DNA from 4 places in the Arthrobacter sp. E70 genome. Region 4 is predicted to be linked to each of the others. Evidence: predicted binding sites of a transcription regulator. Region 4 holds the regulator's gene; each other region holds the start of a gene.

Region 1 (4,553 bases), on a different contig from region 4:
AGACTCGGGGGCGAGCCTCGAACAGAGCCTGTTCGGCACCAACCGCGTCGGCATGGCCTGGTGGTGGACCAACCAGCTCGGCTCGCTCCAGTCCACTACGGGAAGCAGCATCAAGATGCTGCGGGCTCCAAGCACCGAAGGCGCATCGGCCAGCAACGGAATGTACTACAAACCCACCATGTTCTGGTCCGCGTCCTCACGTTCCAAGCACCCTGCACAGGCCGCTGAGTTCATCAACTACCTCACCAACAGCCCGGAAGCCGGCGCCATCCTGATGACGGACAGGGGCGTTCCCACGAATGCCGAGATCGTCAGCGGCATCACCGCCTCATTGAAGCCGGCCGATACAACCGTTGTTGGCTTCCTCAAGGACATCGCCCCTGACATCAAGGACGCGCCGCCGGTGCCGCCGGTGGGTGCCGGCAGCGTCCAGAACGTCATCAAGCGCTACACCGACGAGGTGCTGTACGACCGGCTGACGCCGCAGGCAGCGGCGGAAGCATTCAAGAAGGAAGTCCAGGGGATGCTGGATTCAGCACGGAAGTAGCCGCCCGCCCTGGAACAAAATGCGTCCTGGAACAAAAAATGCGGCCCCCTCCATGGAGGGGGCCGCATTTTCATGTGTGCAGGGCAGGACCCGGCAGGAGGGCCTAGAAGCCGCCCATGCCGCCCATGCCACCCATGTCGTCGCCGCCTGCGGGGGCAGCGGCCTTCTCCGGCTTGTCAGCAACCACTGCTTCGGTGGTCAGGAACAGGCCGGCGATGGAAGCCGCGTTCTGCAGGGCAGAGCGGGTCACCTTGACGGGGTCGTTGACGCCAGCGGCCAGCAGGTCGGTGTATTCACCGGTGGCTGCGTTCAGGCCGTGGCCTGCGGGCAGGCCGCGGACCTTGTCGACGACGACACCCGGCTCCATGCCTGCGTTGAAGGCAATCTGCTTCAGCGGAGCGTCGATGGCGACGCGGACGATGTTCGCGCCGGTTGCTTCGTCACCGGACAGCTGCAGGTTGGCGAACGCCTTGGCACCGGCCTGGATCAGGGCCACGCCACCGCCGGCGACGATGCCTTCTTCCACAGCAGCCTTGGCGTTGCGGACTGCATCCTCGATGCGGTGCTTGCGCTCCTTGAGCTCAACCTCGGTGGCCGCACCGGCCTTGATGACTGCAACACCGCCGGCCAGCTTGGCCAGCCGCTCCTGCAGCTTCTCGCGGTCGTAGTCGGAGTCGGAGTTCTCGATCTCGGCGCGGATCTGGGACACGCGGCCGGCGATCTGGTCGGCGTCGCCTGCACCTTCGACGATGGTGGTCTCGTCCTTGGTGACGACAACCTTGCGTGCCTGGCCCAGGAGTTCCAGTCCGGCGTTCTCCAGCTTGAGGCCAACCTCTTCGGAGATGACCTGGCCGCCGGTGAGCACGGCGATGTCGGCCAGCTGCGCCTTGCGGCGGTCACCGAAGCCCGGGGCCTTGACGGCGACGGACTTGAAGGTGCCGCGGATCTTGTTGACGATCAGGGTGGCCAGGGCCTCGCCTTCGATGTCCTCGGCGATGATCAGCAGCGGCTTGTTGGACTGCATGACCTTTTCCAGGACAGCAACCAGTTCCTTGACGTTGGAGATCTTGGAGTTGACGATCAGGATGTACGGGTCCTCGAGGACCGTTTCCTGGCGCTCTGCGTCCGTGACGAAGTAAGCGGAGATGTAGCCCTTGTCGAAGCGCATGCCTTCGGTGAGCTCAAGCTCCAGGCCGAAGGTGTTGGACTCCTCGACCGTGATGACGCCTTCCTTGCCCACCTTGTCGAGGGCTTCGGCGATGAGGGCACCGATTTCGTCGTCGCCGGCGGAGATGGACGCCGTGGCGGCGATCTCTTCCTTGGTTTCGATTTCCTTGGCGGAGTTCAGCAGTTCGGCGGTGACAGCGTCAACAGCCTTCTCGATGCCGCGCTTGAGGGACAGCGGGTCGGCGCCGGCGGCAACGTTGCGCAGGCCTTCCTTGACCAGGGCCTGGGCCAGCACGGTTGCCGTGGTGGTACCGTCGCCTGCGACGTCGTCGGTCTTCTTGGCAACTTCCTTGACCAGCTCAGCGCCGATCTTCTCGTAGGGATCGTCCAGCTCGATCTCCTTGGCGATGGACACACCATCGTTGGTGATCGTGGGGGCGCCCCACTTCTTTTCGAGGACGACGTTGCGTCCACGCGGGCCGAGGGTGACCTTAACGGCGTCGGCGAGGGTGTTCAGGCCACGCTCAAGGCCGCGGCGTGCCTCTTCATCAAATGCAATGATCTTGGCCATAACGGCAGTAGTCCTTTCGGGACAGTCGTTAAGAATGAACCTTCGCTGCAGTGCCCGCGACGGACGATCCTTTGACGTCGGCCTCTGTATGCCTCCGGGCAGGGATCTCACTGAAGTGAGGTGTTTCCTTCGCTCCTCGACCGGTGCCCGCTCCGCCGGCCGGAACCAGGCTTTGCTTAGCAGTCGGTGCGTCAGAGTGCTAAGTCAATAATTAGCACTCCCCAGGTGAGAGTGCAAGCGATAAGGCGGTGCCGCGGCCTCTGGCGGGGCAGCTTCGCTATGGGCGATCAGCCCGCATGTCCTGCCGTCTCGTGGCCGGTGGGGGCGGGGTTGTTGTCCGCGCCGTAGGTGTAGACGGTGAAGGTTGCTGTGGTGATGTCGCCGTGGGCATCAAACGCGACCGGCCCGGACTCGCCGTCGTAATCTACCGCCGAGCCGGCGGCAAGGCCGGACAGGCACTCTTTGTACGCGCGGCACGGGGCGGATGGCTGCGCCGTGCCTGCTGCCGCAGCCCCGCGCGGTGTCGATGCGCCGTCTGAGGTAGCTCCGCCCGAGACGGCGACCAGGTTGGCCGCGATGGACCGCCCGGCATCGTCCTGGGCACGGGCCGCGGCGAGGGCCGCGAGGGTTACGGCGTCATACGTTTCCGCGGCGTAGGACACGTCCTTCAGGGACTTGTCAACGTCGAGCAGCCTCCCCTGGAACGCGGCAGTGGGAAGCTGGCCCGGGACCACTGCCCGTGCCCCGTCGAGTGCGCGTGAGCCGAGCCGGGACCCGTAACGCCCGAAGGCGCCGTCGCTGAGGAGGATCCTGGACCCGTTCAGGCCGGCGTTGCTCAGTTCCGCCAGGGCGCCCTGCGCCCCCTCGCGTGCTACCAGGACGACGGCATCGGGGTTGGCCTTGCCTGCCGCAGTTGCGGCAGGTGCGGCGTTGCCTGGTTTGAAGACGCCGCCCGGCAGGACTGTCAGCCCGGACTGCCGGGCTGCTTCGGTCACGGCGGCCGCGAGGTCTTTTCCATAGGCGCCGTCCTGGGACACCACGCTGATGGAGGCAGCGCCGGCGTCCTTGGCCAGTTTGGCCAGCACCGGCCCCTGGGCGACATCGGCCGCCGCGGTCCGGAAGTAGTACCCTCCGCTGTCGATCCCGGTCAGGGCGGCCGCAGTGTTGGCCGGCGAGATCAGCGGTGTCCGGGCCCGGGAAAGCACCTCGACGGCGGCGGAGGCATGGCTGGAGTCGGTGGGACCGATCACCACATCCGCCTTGGCCGCCACCAGGGCGCGGGCCTGCCCGGACGTGTCCTGGTCCTGGTTGACGGGCAGCAGTTCCACCGGCCGGCCCTTGTGGCCGCCTGCCGCATTAATGTCCTGGACCGCCAGCTTGGCGGCGGCAAGCTGGGGCGCGTTGAGGAAGGCGTTGCCGCCGGTGTTGTCCAGTATCAGGCCTACGCGGAGGATGCCGTCACCGGAGGCCTCCACCTGTTCAACCCGGGCATTGCCGCTCGTACCGGCGCAGCCCGTGAGTGCGAGAAGAACGGCCAGCGCGAGGGTGCCTGCCACCCGGGAAAAGGCAGCGGAGCGGAGGACCGGCATCACTGCGCGGGCCGGACGTTTTCCGCCTGCGGGCCTTTTTCGCCTTCGCCCACTTCCAGCTCCACCCGCTGGCCCTCGTCGAGTGCCCGGTAGCCCTCGCCCAGGATGGCTGACCAGTGGACGAAAATGTCATCCCCCGAGCCGTCAACGGTGATGAAGCCGTAGCCCTTTTCGGCGTTGAACCATTTGACGGTTCCCAGTGCCATAATGAACAACTCTTTCCGTTGGGACCGGGCGGGTCCGTGCTGTTGGGTGCAGTCCGGCCGGGCCGGCTGAAAGCCACTCTAGCCAATACCGGCGCCCGCCACGGGCCCGCACCATAATCGGTCGGCGAACGTTATGCAGGCGTGACTGGAGCTGCGGCTACCGGTACCCGGGGCCGAGCACCACCACCAGGGGCGACTGGAATTCGGAGCTGTTCACCACGGTGGGAACGTTCAGCAATGCTGCCAGCTCCTGGGCGCTTGCCAGCTGCCCTTCGCCGGCGTAGAACACCACGGAGGTCTTCTGCGGGGCACCTGCCCAGTTGCCTACCTGGCCCAGTTGCCAGCCGTCGGCCTGGACCGTTCCGCCCACCCGGCTCGCCAGCCCGCCAACACCTGTGGCGTTGTAAACAGACACTGCCTGCGCCTTGTTGACGACGGCCTGCCGGGTGGCCGACGCTGTGGGCTCCGGCCCG
Region 2 (4,553 bases), on a different contig from region 4:
ACCCTGGGCAGCCTGCGCGTTGAGCGAGCGGACCATGTGACGGTAATCCGGTAGCCCGCCGCCCGGCTCTGGATTGGAGGCCTCCCAGGGTGCCAGCCACTCGCTGTTGCGGGACCGCACCTCGGTCCACTCCTTCTTGTCCCGGTACCTGATGGGCCGCAGGACGAGGTCGCCGCACTCCAGCGTGACGGGCCAGATGGGACCAGCGCGCACGGCGTTACCCGGACAGGCCGGCAGCGAATCCGGGCAGCCATTCCCGAAGCCCCGGGCCCAGGTCATCGCTGTCGACGGCAAGCTGGATGCAGGCCTGGAGGTAGCTGAGCTTGTCGCCTGTGTCGTAGCGGCGGCCACGGAACACCACGCCGTAGACCCCGTAACCCTCCCCCTCGCCGGATGCCAGTTCCTGCAAGGCGTCAGTGAGCTGGATTTCGCCGCCGCGTCCCGGTTCCGTCTTTTCGAGGACATTGAAAACAGCGGGGTGCAGGACGTATCGCCCGATCAGGGCCAGGTTGGACGGCGCTTCCTCCGGAGAGGGTTTCTCCACCAGCCGGTTCACGCGGACGTAGCCTTCGCCGTCGAACTCCTCAACGTCAGCACAGCCATAAGCGCTGATCTGCGAGGGTTCCACTTCGATCAGCGCCACGACGGAACCTCCGGTCCTGGCCTGGACATCGATCATCGTGCTGAGGAGTTCGTCGCGGGGGTCGATGAGGTCGTCCCCGAGCAGGACCGCGAAGGCTTCCTCCCCCACGTGCTGCCTGGCCCGGAGGACGGCGTGGCCCAGGCCCAGGGGGTCACCCTGCCGGACATAGTGGATATCGCCGAGCTTGCTGGCGGCCTGGATGGCTTCCAGCTTCGCGGTGTCACCCTTCTCCGCCAGCATCGACTCAAGTGATGGCACACGGTCAAAATGGTCTTCGAGCGCCCGTTTATTGCGGCCGGTGATCATCAGGACGTCGTTGAGGCCAACGTTGACGGCTTCCTCCACCACGTACTGGATGGCAGGCTTGTCAACGACAGGAAGCATTTCCTTCGGCATGGCTTTAGTGGCGGGCAGGAACCTGGTACCCAGGCCGGCTGCAGGGATGACGGCTTTGCGGACCCTCGGGTTACTGGTAGTCACCGGACTAATCTAACGTCAGCGTCAAGCATTTCCGTAACTATCGAAAGCCCAGGCAGGTCCACGGCGGCCCGCCACAAGCCGTCAGCCGGCGGGCAGAGCAGGAAGGACACCATGCTGCAGGAGTCGAACACCATCAAGGACGGCATCCGTGCCGCGCACCGACGGCGCCGGGCCACCCTAACCCCGGGGCAACTCGAGTCCGCGGGCGCGGGGCTGGCACTGCATGGCGAAGCATGGGCAGGGTCTGTAACCGGCGGGCGTCCCGCAACGGTGTGCGTCTATCTCGGCGTGGGCAAGGAACCTCCCACCCTGCCGTTGATCGCCGCCCTGCACGCCAGCGGCCACAAGGTCCTCCTTCCGGTGTGCGAACCGGGCCGGGAATTGAGCTGGGTGTTCTGGACGCCGGAAGTGGGCTTCTCGCGCAGCAAGTACGCGCCCATCCTGGAACCGGACGGTCCCCGGCATGGGCCTGACGTGGCCGGCGAGGCCCAGGCGCTCTTCATACCGGCGACGGCAGTGGACCTCGCGGGCAACAGGATCGGCCAGGGCGGCGGCTACTACGACAAGTTCCTGGGGCACCTGGCGACGGCCGGGAAGGACATCCCGCTGGCCGCCGTGATCTACGACGAGGAACTGCTGCCTGAGGGCAGGATTCCCGCGGAAGAATTCGACCGGCCGGTCCCGGCAGTCCTCCTCCCGTCCGGGCTCCGGCACTTGAACGGGGGCGCCTGAGCGGCGGCCGGGCCAGGCCCCTCCCGGGCACGGAGGATGCTAGAATTGGCACTCAGGCCCTGCGACTGCTAACGGTTCACCACGTGGCAGCACGGGACCTCTCGTTTGCCCAAGAGGAGGAGCACCAGTGCCAACATATGCTTACGCCTGCAAGGATTGCGGCCACGCCTTCGACATCGTCCAGTCGTTCTCGGACAGCAGCCTGACGTCATGCCCTGAGTGCAACGGGACGCTGCGCAAGAAGTTCAACAGCGTTGGCGTCGTCTTCAAGGGCTCGGGCTTCTACCGCACCGACTCCCGCGACACGAAGGGGAGTTCCGTCTCCCCCGCCCCAGCGGCGGCCCCGGCAGCTCCAGCTGCAACCCCGGCCCCGGCCCCGGCGGCTGCAGCAAGCTAGCCCCCTCCGCGATGCCGACGGCGGCCAGGCGCATTCCAGCGCCGGGCCGCCTTCGTGTCGGCAGCGGTGCTTTCGGGCACCATTTTGCCTTGGCGGAAACGCACCGGGAGCGTTGCCCGCCCTGCGGCACTATTGTCCACATAGCCGGCGTCCGACCTGTCCAGCCTCTTTCGCCCGGCACTAGCGTGGGCTCATGCCTGCTCATCCGTTCCGTGTCCGCCGCGGCAACTCCCGCATTGCCGGTAATCCACGCCTGACCGGCAACTCCCGTCCGTCCAGCCGCTCGCGCCCCCCGAACAGGCGCCTGCCAGTCCGCTTCGCCGCATGGCTGAGCCGGAACAGGCGCCTCGCCGCGGCTTTGCTGCTCTGCGCCGCCGCATCCTTGACCGTCCAACAGCTGACCCCGGCCCCTGTGGCCACCGTTGCGGCACTCGCCGCTGCCCGTGACCTGCCGGCCGGGACCGCCCTCGCCGCATCGGACCTGGCGCCCGTGCGCGTGCCGCCCGGGGTAGTTGCCGAAGGCTTTCTCCACGATCCAGGCACCGCAGCAGGCAAGCAGTTGGCGGCCCCGTTGCGAAAGGGTCAGCTCCTCACCGACGCGCAACTGCTTGGTCCCGGGCTCCTGACAGGGACCCCGCCGGGTTCGGCGGCTGTCCCCTTAAGGATGGCCGATGCCTCGTCCACCCAGCTGGTCGCTCCGGGCCAGCTGGTGAATGTTGTCCTCACATCGGCCAATGGATTCGACCAGCAGGGACCGTCAGAAGTGCTGGCCTCGGCGGTCCCCGTGCTGTGGACCTCGAACAAAGGCGGGCAAAGCGGACAGTGGCTGGGCACCACCGAGACGGATGGCCTGATCGTTGTGGCAGCAGGCCGCGAGCAGGCAGCCCGTCTCGCCGGAGCGTCAACTCAGGGCAGGCTGTTCTTTGTCCTGGTAGGACCACCGTAAGCTGCCGGCGCGCCCGCCGGCGTCCTGGTCAGCCCCAGTGCGGCGGCTTCTGCTCCTTCAGCCAGGCATCGTGGTCGTCATCCCGGTCACCCCAGCTGCGGGCGTCGTCTTCTGCGGCCTTGGTGGGCAGGATGCCGCCGGACACCGGGACAGGGCCTCGGGATGCGGCGCCGGCCGGACCGGCAGCCTCAGCAGTTGCGCCGTCCTGGGAGTTATCTTCCTGCTTCATGTCTTCCTGCGACGTCTCTTCCTGTGATGACTCTTCCTGTGATGACTCTTTGGCGTTGTCCTTGGCTGCACTGTCCTGGCCTGGCTTGCTTGGACTTGCACCATCATGGCCAGCACCGTCCTGGCCAGCACGGTGCCTGGTCAGGTAGACGGCACCGGCGGAGGGCGTATCGATACCATTGAGCGCCTGGTCGACGTCGTCGTCAAGGAAGCCGCCCGACGTCGTGGTCCGGCCCGGGAGCACGACTTTTTCCAAGCCAAGGTACCCGGCGATCCGGTCGGCGCAGGCCGAGGGATCGGTGAAAACCTCGATGGTCCACAGCGGCATGTACCGCCACCCCAGCCGTTCCAGCAACTGCGGGCGGAGCCGGCTCCGTTCCCGCACGCTCATGGTGCGGTACTGCTCGGTGCCGTCAGACTCGATCGCCACTGGCCAGGGAAGGTCAGCGTCGTCCTGGCCCATGGTGCTCAGGGGGTCGGCCGCGGCAACAACGTCAATGGCGCCGTCGTACTGGTGCCACACCCTGGCGCCGCGTGCCCGCAGCCGGTCTCCCAGGTCTGCCACCAGCGGATCAGCCCCAAGCGCCTGCTCGCTGGCAGCCGCACGGGAAGCCGGCGTACCGAGGTCCGTGTTGCCGGAAATTTCCCGGTTCAGCAGCGCGTAGAGGTCCACGGCTCCATGTGTCAGGCGGGTATGGTCCAGGTCTTCCGGCCGGAAGCACGTCAGCACATGCATGGACCGCCTGGCGCGGGTCATGGCCAATGCAAACTTCTCCCTGCCGCCTTCCGCCGAGAGCGGCCCGAAGCTGTGCAGCGCCCGGCCGTGGGGAGTGCGGCCGAAGCCTGGCGAGAAGATCACATGGTCCCGGACCAGGCCCTGCGCGCGCTCCAGGTCCACCACCCGGAAGGATTCCGGGCCTGCCCCAAAGAAGCCGGCCAGGCCTGGATGGTTTGCAAGCTGGAGCCGGATGGATTCGCCAATCCTGGCGGCGTGACGGAGGCTGGCGGTGACCACGGCCAGTGAGGTCCGGGGGCGCATGCGGGCGTGTTCGAAGACCAGCTCCACTACGCGGTTCACTTCGGCGACCACAGATTCCACGCCCTCATGGTCGGCACTGGGAAGTCCG
Region 3 (4,553 bases), on a different contig from region 4:
AGCCCACGCCCACCCGGCCCTGCCGCGGCTTGGCAGTGAGCAGGCCCACCGCCGTCGGGATCTCCGCTGCCTCGAGCCGGCGCAGCAGCCCGGCAAGGGCCTGGACCTTCGCCAGCCGGGAACGGGTCGCGGCGACAGCTTCCGCGGTTTTTACGAGCTCATCGAGCAGCATGCCACCAGTCTGCCACGCCCGCCAGCAGCACTGGACAGGGCCGCGGACCAGTTCCACAATGGGCGGATGGGCATCATCGTGGCCAACCTGTTCATCACCCTCGACGGCGTCTACCAGGCCCCCGGCGGCCGCGAGGAAGACACGGAAGACGGGTTTTCCTTCGGCGGCTGGCAGGCGCCTGTGTCCGACGACGAAGCCGCCGCCTCCATCGGCGCCGAGATCAGCCGGATCGATGCGCTGCTCCTTGGCCGGAAGACCTACGACATCTTTGCCTCCTACTGGCCGCACCAGTCCGGCGAGATCGGCGACGCCCTCAACCGGGTGCCCAAGTTCGTTGTCTCCAGCACCCTGACAGACCCGGACTGGGCCGGCACCACAGTCCTCCCTGACGCCGAGGCAGCGGGCAGGCTACGGGAGCAGTACCAGCAGGTGCACATGTTCGGCAGCGGCGCCCTGATCCGGTCCCTGCTGGCGGCCGATGTGCTGGACCGTCTCCACCTCTGGCTCTACCCGGTGGTCCTCGGCCAGGGCAAGCGCCTCTTCGATGCCGGAACCGTCCCTGCCAGCTTCCGCCTCACCGAGCCCGCGCGCAGCTTCCCCAAGGGATCGGTGTCGCTGGTATACGAGCGTGCCGGAGATGTGCAGACGCAGGAGATGGACGCTACGTAGCGTCCGGAAAACAAAAACCGGCCCAGCGGATGCTGGACCGGTTTTTCGACTGCAGGGCCCACGCCGTCAGGGTTCCCTGACCGAGCGAAGCGAGGTGAGGGAGACGGCGGGGATGTCAGTGGCTGTGGCCTGCGTGCTCGTCCTCATCGGCGGGCTTCTCCACGACCAGGGTCTCGGTGGTGAGAACCAGGGCGGCGATGGAGGCCGCGTTGCGGAGGGCTGCACGGGTGACCTTGACGGGGTCGATGACGCCCGCCGCGATCAGGTCCTCGTACTCGCCGGACTTGGCGTTGAAGCCGTTGTTGGTTTCGAGGTCCGCCACCTTGGAGGTGACCACGTAGCCGTCGAAGCCGGCGTTCTGGGCGATCCAGCGCAGCGGCTGCACGAGGGCGCGGCGGACGATGCCGACGGCAGCCGCGGCGTCACCTTCGAGCGCGTTGACGGCAGCGTCCTCGTCCAGTGCCTTGAGGGCGTGGATGAGGGCGGAACCGCCGCCGGCCACGATGCCTTCTTCGAGGGCAGCGCGGGTGGAGGACACGGCGTCCTCGATGCGGTGCTTCTTTTCCTTCAGCTCAACCTCGGTAGCAGCGCCGACCTTGATGACGCCGATGCCGCCGGCCAGCTTGGCCAGTCGCTCCTGGAGCTTTTCACGGTCCCAGTCGGAGTCGGTGCGGGTCAGCTCGGCGCGCAGCTGGGCAACGCGTGCGGACACGTCCTCGGCCGAACCGGCACCGTCCACGATGGTGGTGTTGTCCTTGGTGACGGTGATGCGGCGGGCGGTACCCAGCACCTCCAGGCCAACGGTGTCCAGGCTCAGGCCCAGTTCGGGGGACACAACCTGCGCACCGGTGAGGGTGGCGATGTCCTGCAGCATGGCCTTGCGGCGGTCGCCGAAGCCGGGGGCCTTGACGGCAACAACGTTGAGGGTGCCGCGGATGCGGTTGACGATCAGCGTGGACAGTGCCTCGCCCTCGACGTCCTCAGCAATGATGAACAGCGGCTTGGAAGCCTGCAGCGCCTTTTCCAGCAGCGGCAGGAATTCCTGGATGGAGGAGATCTTGCCCTGGTTGATCAGAATGAGGGCGTCCTCAAGGACTGCTTCCTGGCGCTCCGCGTCGGTAACGAAGTACGGGGAAAGGTAGCCCTTGTCGAACTGCATGCCCTCGGTGAGGACCAGCTCGGTCTGGGTGGTGGAGGACTCCTCGATGGTGATGACACCATCCTTGCCCACCTTGCCGAAGGCCTCGGCGAGCAGTTCGCCGATTTCGTCGCTCTGGGCGGAGATGGCGGCAACGTTGGCCACCTGGGTGCCCTCGACGGGGCGGGCGTTCTCCAGCAGGCGGGCGGCGACGGCCTCAACCGCAACCTCGATGCCGCGCTTGATCTGGCCGGGGGCAGCGCCGGCTGCCACGTTGCGCAGGCCCTCCTTGACCAGGGCCTGGGCCAGGACCGTGGCGGTGGTGGTGCCGTCACCGGCAACATCGTTGGTCTTGGTGGCTACTTCCTTGGCCAGCTGCGCGCCAAGGTTCTCGTAGGGGTCGTCCAGTTCCACTTCGCGGGCGATCGTGACGCCGTCGTTGGTGATGGTGGGAGCGCCCCACTTCTTGTCCAGGACGACGTTGCGGCCGCGGGGGCCGAGCGTCACCTTGACGGTGTTGGCGAGCTTATCGATGCCGGCCTCGAGGGACCGGCGGGCAGCGTCGTCAAACGCAAGCTGCTTTGCCATGGTTTTGTCCTTTCAAAGACAGAAACCCCGCACCGCCGGCCAGCATAAGCGTGGCCGGCAGCACGGGGATCCGAAAGAGTTACTTGACGACGATCGCCAGGACGTCGCGGGCGGACAGCACGAGGTACTCGGTGCCGCCGGTCTTGACTTCGGTTCCGCCGTACTTGGAGTAGATGACGACGTCGCCGACGGCTACGTCGACCGGAACGCGGTTGCCGTCTTCGAAGCGGCCGGGGCCTACTGCAACAACTTCGCCTTCCTGCGGCTTCTCCTGGGCGGAGTCCGGGATGACCAGGCCGGAAGCCGTGGTCTGCTCGGCTTCGAGCGGGCGGACAACAATACGATCCTCAAGAGGCTTAATAGAGACCGACACTCGGACCTCTCCTTTTCGTCAGCAAATTCGTGGACTGGAAAGCTTTCCGCCGTAGCTGGCAAACCGTCGTCGCGGTGCCGGCAGCAGCCTGGCTGGCAGCTCTTCATGTGTTAGCACCCTCCTAGGGAGAGTGCTAATGAAGACTCTATGTAAGGGTTAGCACTCGGTCAAGGCGAGTGCCAACGTTTCGTCGTGGGCGTACGGGTTCGGGAACGCACGACGACGGGCGGCGGGGCCCGGGACCGGCGCTCCTACCGGCCCAGGTCGTCGAAGCCGACGTCCTCGCCGCCGTCGGCCCCGGCGCCGCCCTGGCTGCGTCCGCGGACGAGCACCCAGCCGGCCGCCGCTGCGGCGAGCACCGCGGTGACGAGGAAGAAGATGCTCCCTGCGCGCGCGCCGTCGTACAGCCCGCGGATGTCCCGGGCTTCCTGCGTGTCATCGGAGATGTTGTTGCCGCCCACCGAATAGACGGTGGCGTTGAAGGTGTCCAGGAGGAGGATAATCACCAGCAGGGCGACGCAGACCACGGCCACCACCGATGCGGCGATCAGCACCGGGCGGGCGTACCTGGCGAACCCCTGGGTCCTGGGCTGCTGTTCGCCGGACGGCCCGGAGGCTGCGCTCTCTTCCATGCTGTCAACCCTATCGGCATCCCGGTGCGTGCTCCTCCACTAGGCTGGAACCCATGGCTCACGCTCCCCATGACCAGGTTGGACAGGACCAGACCGCACAGGACCAGATTGCACCGCTGCTGACCCCCGAAGGGTGGGATTTGCTGGCGTCCCTGGGCCCTTACCGGGACGGGGACTCCTTTGCTCTCAATGCGGCCCTGCGGAAGGCCGGGCATCCGGCCGGGCTGGTGTCGGCGGTCCTGACGCAGTCGCGGCTCCGGACCAAGGCGGAGGCGAAGTTCGGCGAGTTCGCCCGCCAGATGCTCTTCACCCAGGCCGGCCTGGAGCAGGCCACACGGCTGAATGTGGCGGCGCACCATGCCAAGCGGTTCGCCGCCGCGGGGATCAGCCACGTGGCGGACCTGGGCTGCGGCCTCGGCGCCGACTCGCTGGCACTGGCCTCCCTGGACGTGGCCGTCACCGCCGTCGAAATGGATGAAACCACCGCGGCCTGCGCCACGGTGAACCTCATTCCGTTCCCCAACGCCACGGTGGTCCACGCCGACGCCGCGGCGGTGCCGCTGGACGGCATCGACGGCGTCTGGCTGGACCCCGCGCGCCGCGTCACCTCCACCTCCGGCACCAAGCGGATCTGGGACCCCGAGGCTTTCTCCCCGCCGCTGTCCTTCGTAGAGGCGCTGGCTGCGCAGGGCAAGGCCGTGGGCGTCAAGATGGGCCCCGGCATGCCGCACGACTCCGTCCCCCAGGGCTGCGAGGCGCAGTGGGTGTCCGTGGCGGGCGACGTCACCGAGGTGACGCTGTGGTTCAACGCGGTGCGCAGGCCCGGCGTTCGGCGGGCCGCCCTGGTCCTGGGCCCCCAAGGGCCCGCGGAACTCACCAGCGGTGAGGACTTCGGCGCAGGCCCGCAGGCCCCGGTGGGCCCTGTGGAAGGCTACCTGTATGAGCCCGACGGCGCCGTCATCCGGGCCGGCCTGGTGGCCG
Region 4 (4,553 bases):
GTCACCCTTCGCCAGGGCCTGGACCAGCACCAGCCGGATGTCCGGGCGGGGTTCTACCGCCATGGTGCCGCACTCCACCTCAAGGCCGGAAGCGGCGGCCGAAACGACCTTCCCCGTCATGCGGGTGCCGGCGCCGTCGACGATGTCCACGGCCTCACCCGGCCCAAGCCGCTTGACGGTGACCGCGTGCCGCGCCTCCGGCCCTTCGAGGACAAACAGTCCGCCCGGGACCGTGCCGTCCAGGGAGCCTGCGGCGGTAAAGAAGACGGGGTTGCTCACCGCTACAGGTTACCGAGCCGGTCCCGGAGCTTGGCGAACATGCCGCCGCTGGCAGCGAGCTTGCCCTCGGTGATCTGCTCACCGCGCAGCTTGGCAAGCTGCCGCAGGAGGTCCTCCTGCTGCGAATCCAGTTTGGCCGGCGTGTCCACCTGGAGGTGGACTTTCAGGTCGCCGCGGCCGTACCCGCGCAGGTGGGTGACCCCCAGGCCGCGCAGGGTGATGATCTCCCCGGACTGGGTCCCGGGTTTGACGTCGATCTCCTGTGTGCCGTCGAAGGTTTCCAGGCTGACGTCCGTGCCCAGGGCCGCGGCTGTCATGGGGATATGCAAGGTGGCGTGCAGGTCGTCGCCTTCCCTGACGTAGGTGGCGTCGTTGTTGACGCGGATTTCCACGTAAAGGTCACCGGCGGGACCGCCGGCAGGGCCGGCTTCACCCTGCCCGGCGAGCTGGATGCGCGTTCCGGTGGCCACGCCGGCGGGGACCTTGATGGTCAGCGAACGCCGGCTGCGGATGCGGCCCTGGCCACTGCATTCGTTGCACGGATCTTTGATGACGGTGCCAAATCCTTCACAGGTACCGCAGGGCGCTGCGGTCATGACCTGGCCCAGGATGGAGCGGACTGCACGCTGCACCTGGCCGCTGCCGCCGCAGATGTCACAGCGCTCCGGCTGCGTTCCCGGGCGGCAGCAGGATCCGTCGCAGGTGGGACAGACGACGGCGGTATCCACTTCGAGCTTCTTGTTGACGCCGAACACAGCATCCCGCAGGTCGATGCGGACACTGATCAGGGCGTCCTGGCCCCGGCGCACACGGGATGCCGGGCCGGCCGTGCCGCCGGCACCGAAGAAGGTGTCGAAGATATCCTGGAACGCAAAGCCCTGGCCCGCGTACCCGGCTCCGCCGAATCCGTTGTCCGTCCCGTTCTCGTTGCCCGTGGTGTCGTAGACACGGCGCTTCTGGGGGTCGGAGAGGACCTCATAGGCGTGAGTTACTGCCTTGAAGCGCTCGGCAGCGTCCGCACCGGGGTTTACGTCCGGGTGAAGGGTGCGGGCCAGCTTGCGGTAGGCCTTCTTGATCTCTTCTCCCGTTGCCTCCGGCGAGACTCCAAGGACATCATAGTGGCTGCTCAAAGTTCGTATCTCTTCCTTGTTGTACTGCATGTACTGGGGCTGCCCGGCCCTGGCCGTCCACCGCAGCAAACAGCGGCCGGCAGGATGGGCTCAGGGCCCCAGAATCCTGGAAAGGTAACGCGCCACGGCCCTCACCGCGGCCATCGTGGTGGGATAGTCCATCCTCGTGGGGCCGAGGATCCCGACTTTCGCGGCACTGTCCGGACCGTAGCCCGTGGCCACAACGGAGGCCTCTGCCAGGCCGTCATACGGGTTTTCCCTCCCGATGCTGACGGCCACACCACGGTGGTCCTGGGCCATCTCGCTCAGCAGCCGCAGCATCACCACCTGCTCCTCCAGCGCCTCAAGCACCGGCCCGATGCTGAGCGGGAAGTCCACGTTGGACCTGGCGAGGTTGGCGGTCCCTGCCATCACCATCCGTTCCTCCCGGCTGTTGTGCGCCAAGGCCTCAAGGCCGTGGGCCAACGCGTGGGCCGCCTGCCGCTGCGACGGGGCCGCCGCGGCAACGACGGCGGGAAGCGCCTGGGTGAGCTGGCTCAGCGGCGTGCCGGCCAGCGCGCCGAGGAAATGCGTGCGCAGGGCCGCCAGCACATCGTCGCCGAGGTCCTGTCCGACGTCGATGACCCGTTGCTCCACTTTGCCGCTGTTGGCGATCAGGACCACCAAGACCTTGCGCGGGGCAAGCAGGACGAATTCGATGTGGCGGACCAGGGCCCGGCTCAGGTGCGGGTACTGGACTACGGCCACCTGGTTAGTGAGCTGTGCAAGCAGACGGACGGTACGGTCCAGCACGTCGTCAAGGTCGTCGGACCCCTCAAGCAGCGACTGGATGGCCCGGCGCTCCGCGGCTGAGAGTGGCTTGACCGCAGAAATCTGGTCCACGAACAGGCGGTAGCCCTTGTCTGTGGGGATGCGCCCGGCGCTGGTGTGCGGCGCCGTAATCAGGCCCTCATCCTCCAGGGCAGCCATGTCGTTGCGGATGGTCGCGCTGGAGACGCCGAGATGATGCCGCTCCACCAGGGCCTTGGAACCGACCGGCTCGCGGGAGTGGACGTAATCCTCCACGATGGCCCGCAGTACCTCCAGCTTGCGTGGCTCGCTCACATTCCACCTCCATCCATGGTCCGGGGCGTCCGCCCCGCCTGCATGCTGCCACCACCAAAGGTTTAGCACTCGACATGCCTCAGTGCTAACAGTCTATTATGCCGCGGCACGTTGTTAGCATTGGTACCGCTCCGGGCGAAACTCCGGTGCCCACTACCAAGCGCGAGGCGGACCACATTCATGGATTACCAGAACTGGGGCCCCCGGGACATGTCCGCGCCTGCCCGCGCGGAGCTGCCCGAAGTTCCTGTTGAACGCGGGATGGTGCTTGAGGACGTCCAGTCGGGCTGGGTGGGTGCCGTGACCCGCGTGGAGAAATCCGGAGGCATGCACGTGGTGGCGCTGGAGGACCGGCGCGGCAAGTCCCGTTCCTTTCGGCTGGGCTTCGGGTTCCTCCTGGAGGGCCAGGCCATCCGGCTGATGCCGCCGGCTCCCCGGGCCGCAGCGGGCGTGCCCGCAGGCAGGACGGCGTCGGGATCCGTACGGGTCGAAGGCCAGCGTGCGCAGGTGGCCAAGGCGAGCCGGATCTGGGTGGAAGGCAAGCACGACGCCGAACTCGTGGAGAAAGTCTGGGGAGACGACCTCCGCGTGGAGGGCATCGTCGTCGAGCCCCTGCACGGCATCGACGACCTTGCCGCAGCGGTGGCCGACTTCCGCCCCGGGCCGGCCAGGCGCCTCGGCGTCCTGGTGGACCACCTGGTGCCCAATTCGAAGGAATCCCGCATCGCGGACGCCGTGATGGCCTCGCCCGGCGCCGCCGGGAACGTCCTGATTGTCGGCCACCCGTACATCGATGTCTGGCAGGCCATCCGCCCAGCCGTCCTGGGGATCGACCGGTGGCCCGCCGTCCCCCGGGGCCAGGACTGGAAGACAGGGATCCTGAAAGCCTTTGGCTGGCCCCATGCAACCAAAGAGGACGTCGGGCTCGGATGGCAGAAGCTGTTGGGCGCTGTACGCACCTACGCAGACCTCGAGCCCTCGCTGCTAGGCAGGGTGGAGGAAGTGATCGACTTCCTCACTGTGCCCTGAAGGCCGGACGCCGCCCCAAGAGCCAGTATTCTTGGTAGTAGTCAGCACAACTTGCACCCCCGAAGGAAACAGACTGTGGCAGAAAACGCACGTGATCACAGGGACGGCCAGGGCCGTTCCGAGTACCATGGCGTGCCGGCCAACGCCCTGCCGCTCACGGCCAGCGAAGACCGCCAATGGGCAACCCTCGCGCATTTCGGCGGCATCCTGGGATGTGTTCCCGCACTGCTGATCTACCTGATTTTCCGGGACCGTGGCCCCTTCACCGCACAGGAATCCAAAGAGGCCCTGAACTTCAGCCTGCCACCCACCATCGCCGCGGTACTGGCCAACATCCTGGTGTTCGTTCCCGTGGTCGGCAACATCTTCGCCGTGATCGCCACACTGATCTGGGTCGCCCTTACCTGCTTCTCGGTGGCCGCCGGCATCCACGTGAACCGCGGCCAGCCGCACCGCTACCCCTACAACCTGCGCTGGATCAAGTAACCGCAGAAGGCTTTGGTGCCCACATCCGCAGGATTCCCTGACCGAGCTTGCGAGGTTAGGGTGCGGGTGGGGATCAGTCCGGCAGGATGCGCCGCACCACCGCGTCCGCGAGGAGCCTGCCCTTCAGCGTGAGGACCAGCCGGCCGCGGAATGCAGCCGCAGGTTCCACCAGTCCATCGGCGATGAGACCGGCCACCTCCTGGCGCCCCGCTGGGCTGAGCGCGGCGACCTCCAGTCCGGACTGCAGGCGCGCCTCAAGCATCACCCGTTCCAGCCGCCGGGTTTCCGGATCCAGGGTCTCCCTGGCGGCTGCCGGCGATAGTCCCTGGGACAGGCGGTTGGCATAGGCGGAAGGGTGCTTGACGTTCCACCAGCGGACCCCGCCCACGTGGGAGTGCGCGCCGGGGCCGATTCCCCACCAGTCGTCTCCCCGCCAGTAGGCGAGGTTGTGGCGGCACGCCTGCTCCGGCGTGCGCGCCCAGTTGCTGACCTCGTACCAGCCAAGCCCTGCTTCGGTGATGAGCT

Evidence for each region. The regulator HrcA, encoded in region 4, represses chaperone genes, less so after heat shock. The targets are predictions, from matches to a motif close to TTNGCACTCGNNNNNNNCGAGTGCNAA.
Region 1: groL (chaperonin GroEL) is a predicted target of HrcA. The motif match lies at 2,462-2,488, and genes of this name have one in related genera.
Region 2: AC3IMC_RS19175 (FmdB family zinc ribbon protein) is a predicted target of HrcA. The motif match lies at 1,901-1,927, and genes of this name have one in related genera.
Region 3: groES (co-chaperone GroES) is a predicted target of HrcA. The motif match lies at 3,097-3,123, and genes of this name have one in related genera.

Annotation. Positions count from the first base shown of each region.
Region 1 is NZ_JBYQFR010000015.1:7,306-11,858, reverse strand. Features, by position in the region: gene AC3IMC_RS17105 (ABC transporter substrate-binding protein) at 1-547, shown strand, start outside; gene groL (chaperonin GroEL) at 651-2,285, opposite strand; gene AC3IMC_RS17095 (ABC transporter substrate-binding protein) at 2,573-3,874, opposite strand; gene AC3IMC_RS17090 (cold-shock protein) at 3,874-4,080, opposite strand; gene AC3IMC_RS17085 (LytR C-terminal domain-containing protein) at 4,238-4,553, opposite strand, start outside.
Region 2 is NZ_JBYQFR010000020.1:37,689-42,241, forward strand. Features, by position in the region: gene AC3IMC_RS19160 (GNAT family N-acetyltransferase) at 1-213, opposite strand, end outside; gene galU (UTP--glucose-1-phosphate uridylyltransferase GalU) at 218-1,123, opposite strand; gene AC3IMC_RS19170 (5-formyltetrahydrofolate cyclo-ligase) at 1,235-1,855, shown strand; gene AC3IMC_RS19175 (FmdB family zinc ribbon protein) at 1,983-2,252, shown strand; gene AC3IMC_RS19180 (RcpC/CpaB family pilus assembly protein) at 2,446-3,198, shown strand; gene AC3IMC_RS19185 (AAA family ATPase) at 3,227-4,553, opposite strand, start outside.
Region 3 is NZ_JBYQFR010000005.1:6,823-11,375, forward strand. Features, by position in the region: gene AC3IMC_RS07260 (ATP-dependent DNA ligase) at 1-172, opposite strand, end outside; gene AC3IMC_RS07265 (dihydrofolate reductase family protein) at 239-841, shown strand; gene groL (chaperonin GroEL) at 957-2,567, opposite strand; gene groES (co-chaperone GroES) at 2,647-2,940, opposite strand; gene AC3IMC_RS07280 (hypothetical protein) at 3,192-3,572, opposite strand; gene AC3IMC_RS07285 (THUMP-like domain-containing protein) at 3,626-4,553, shown strand, end outside.
Region 4 is NZ_JBYQFR010000002.1:95,025-99,577, forward strand. Features, by position in the region: gene AC3IMC_RS02440 (16S rRNA (uracil(1498)-N(3))-methyltransferase) at 1-279, opposite strand, end outside; gene dnaJ (molecular chaperone DnaJ) at 282-1,409, opposite strand; gene hrcA (heat-inducible transcriptional repressor HrcA) at 1,500-2,513, opposite strand; gene AC3IMC_RS02455 (DUF3097 domain-containing protein) at 2,694-3,542, shown strand; gene AC3IMC_RS02460 (DUF4870 domain-containing protein) at 3,618-4,028, shown strand; gene hemW (radical SAM family heme chaperone HemW) at 4,102-4,553, opposite strand, start outside.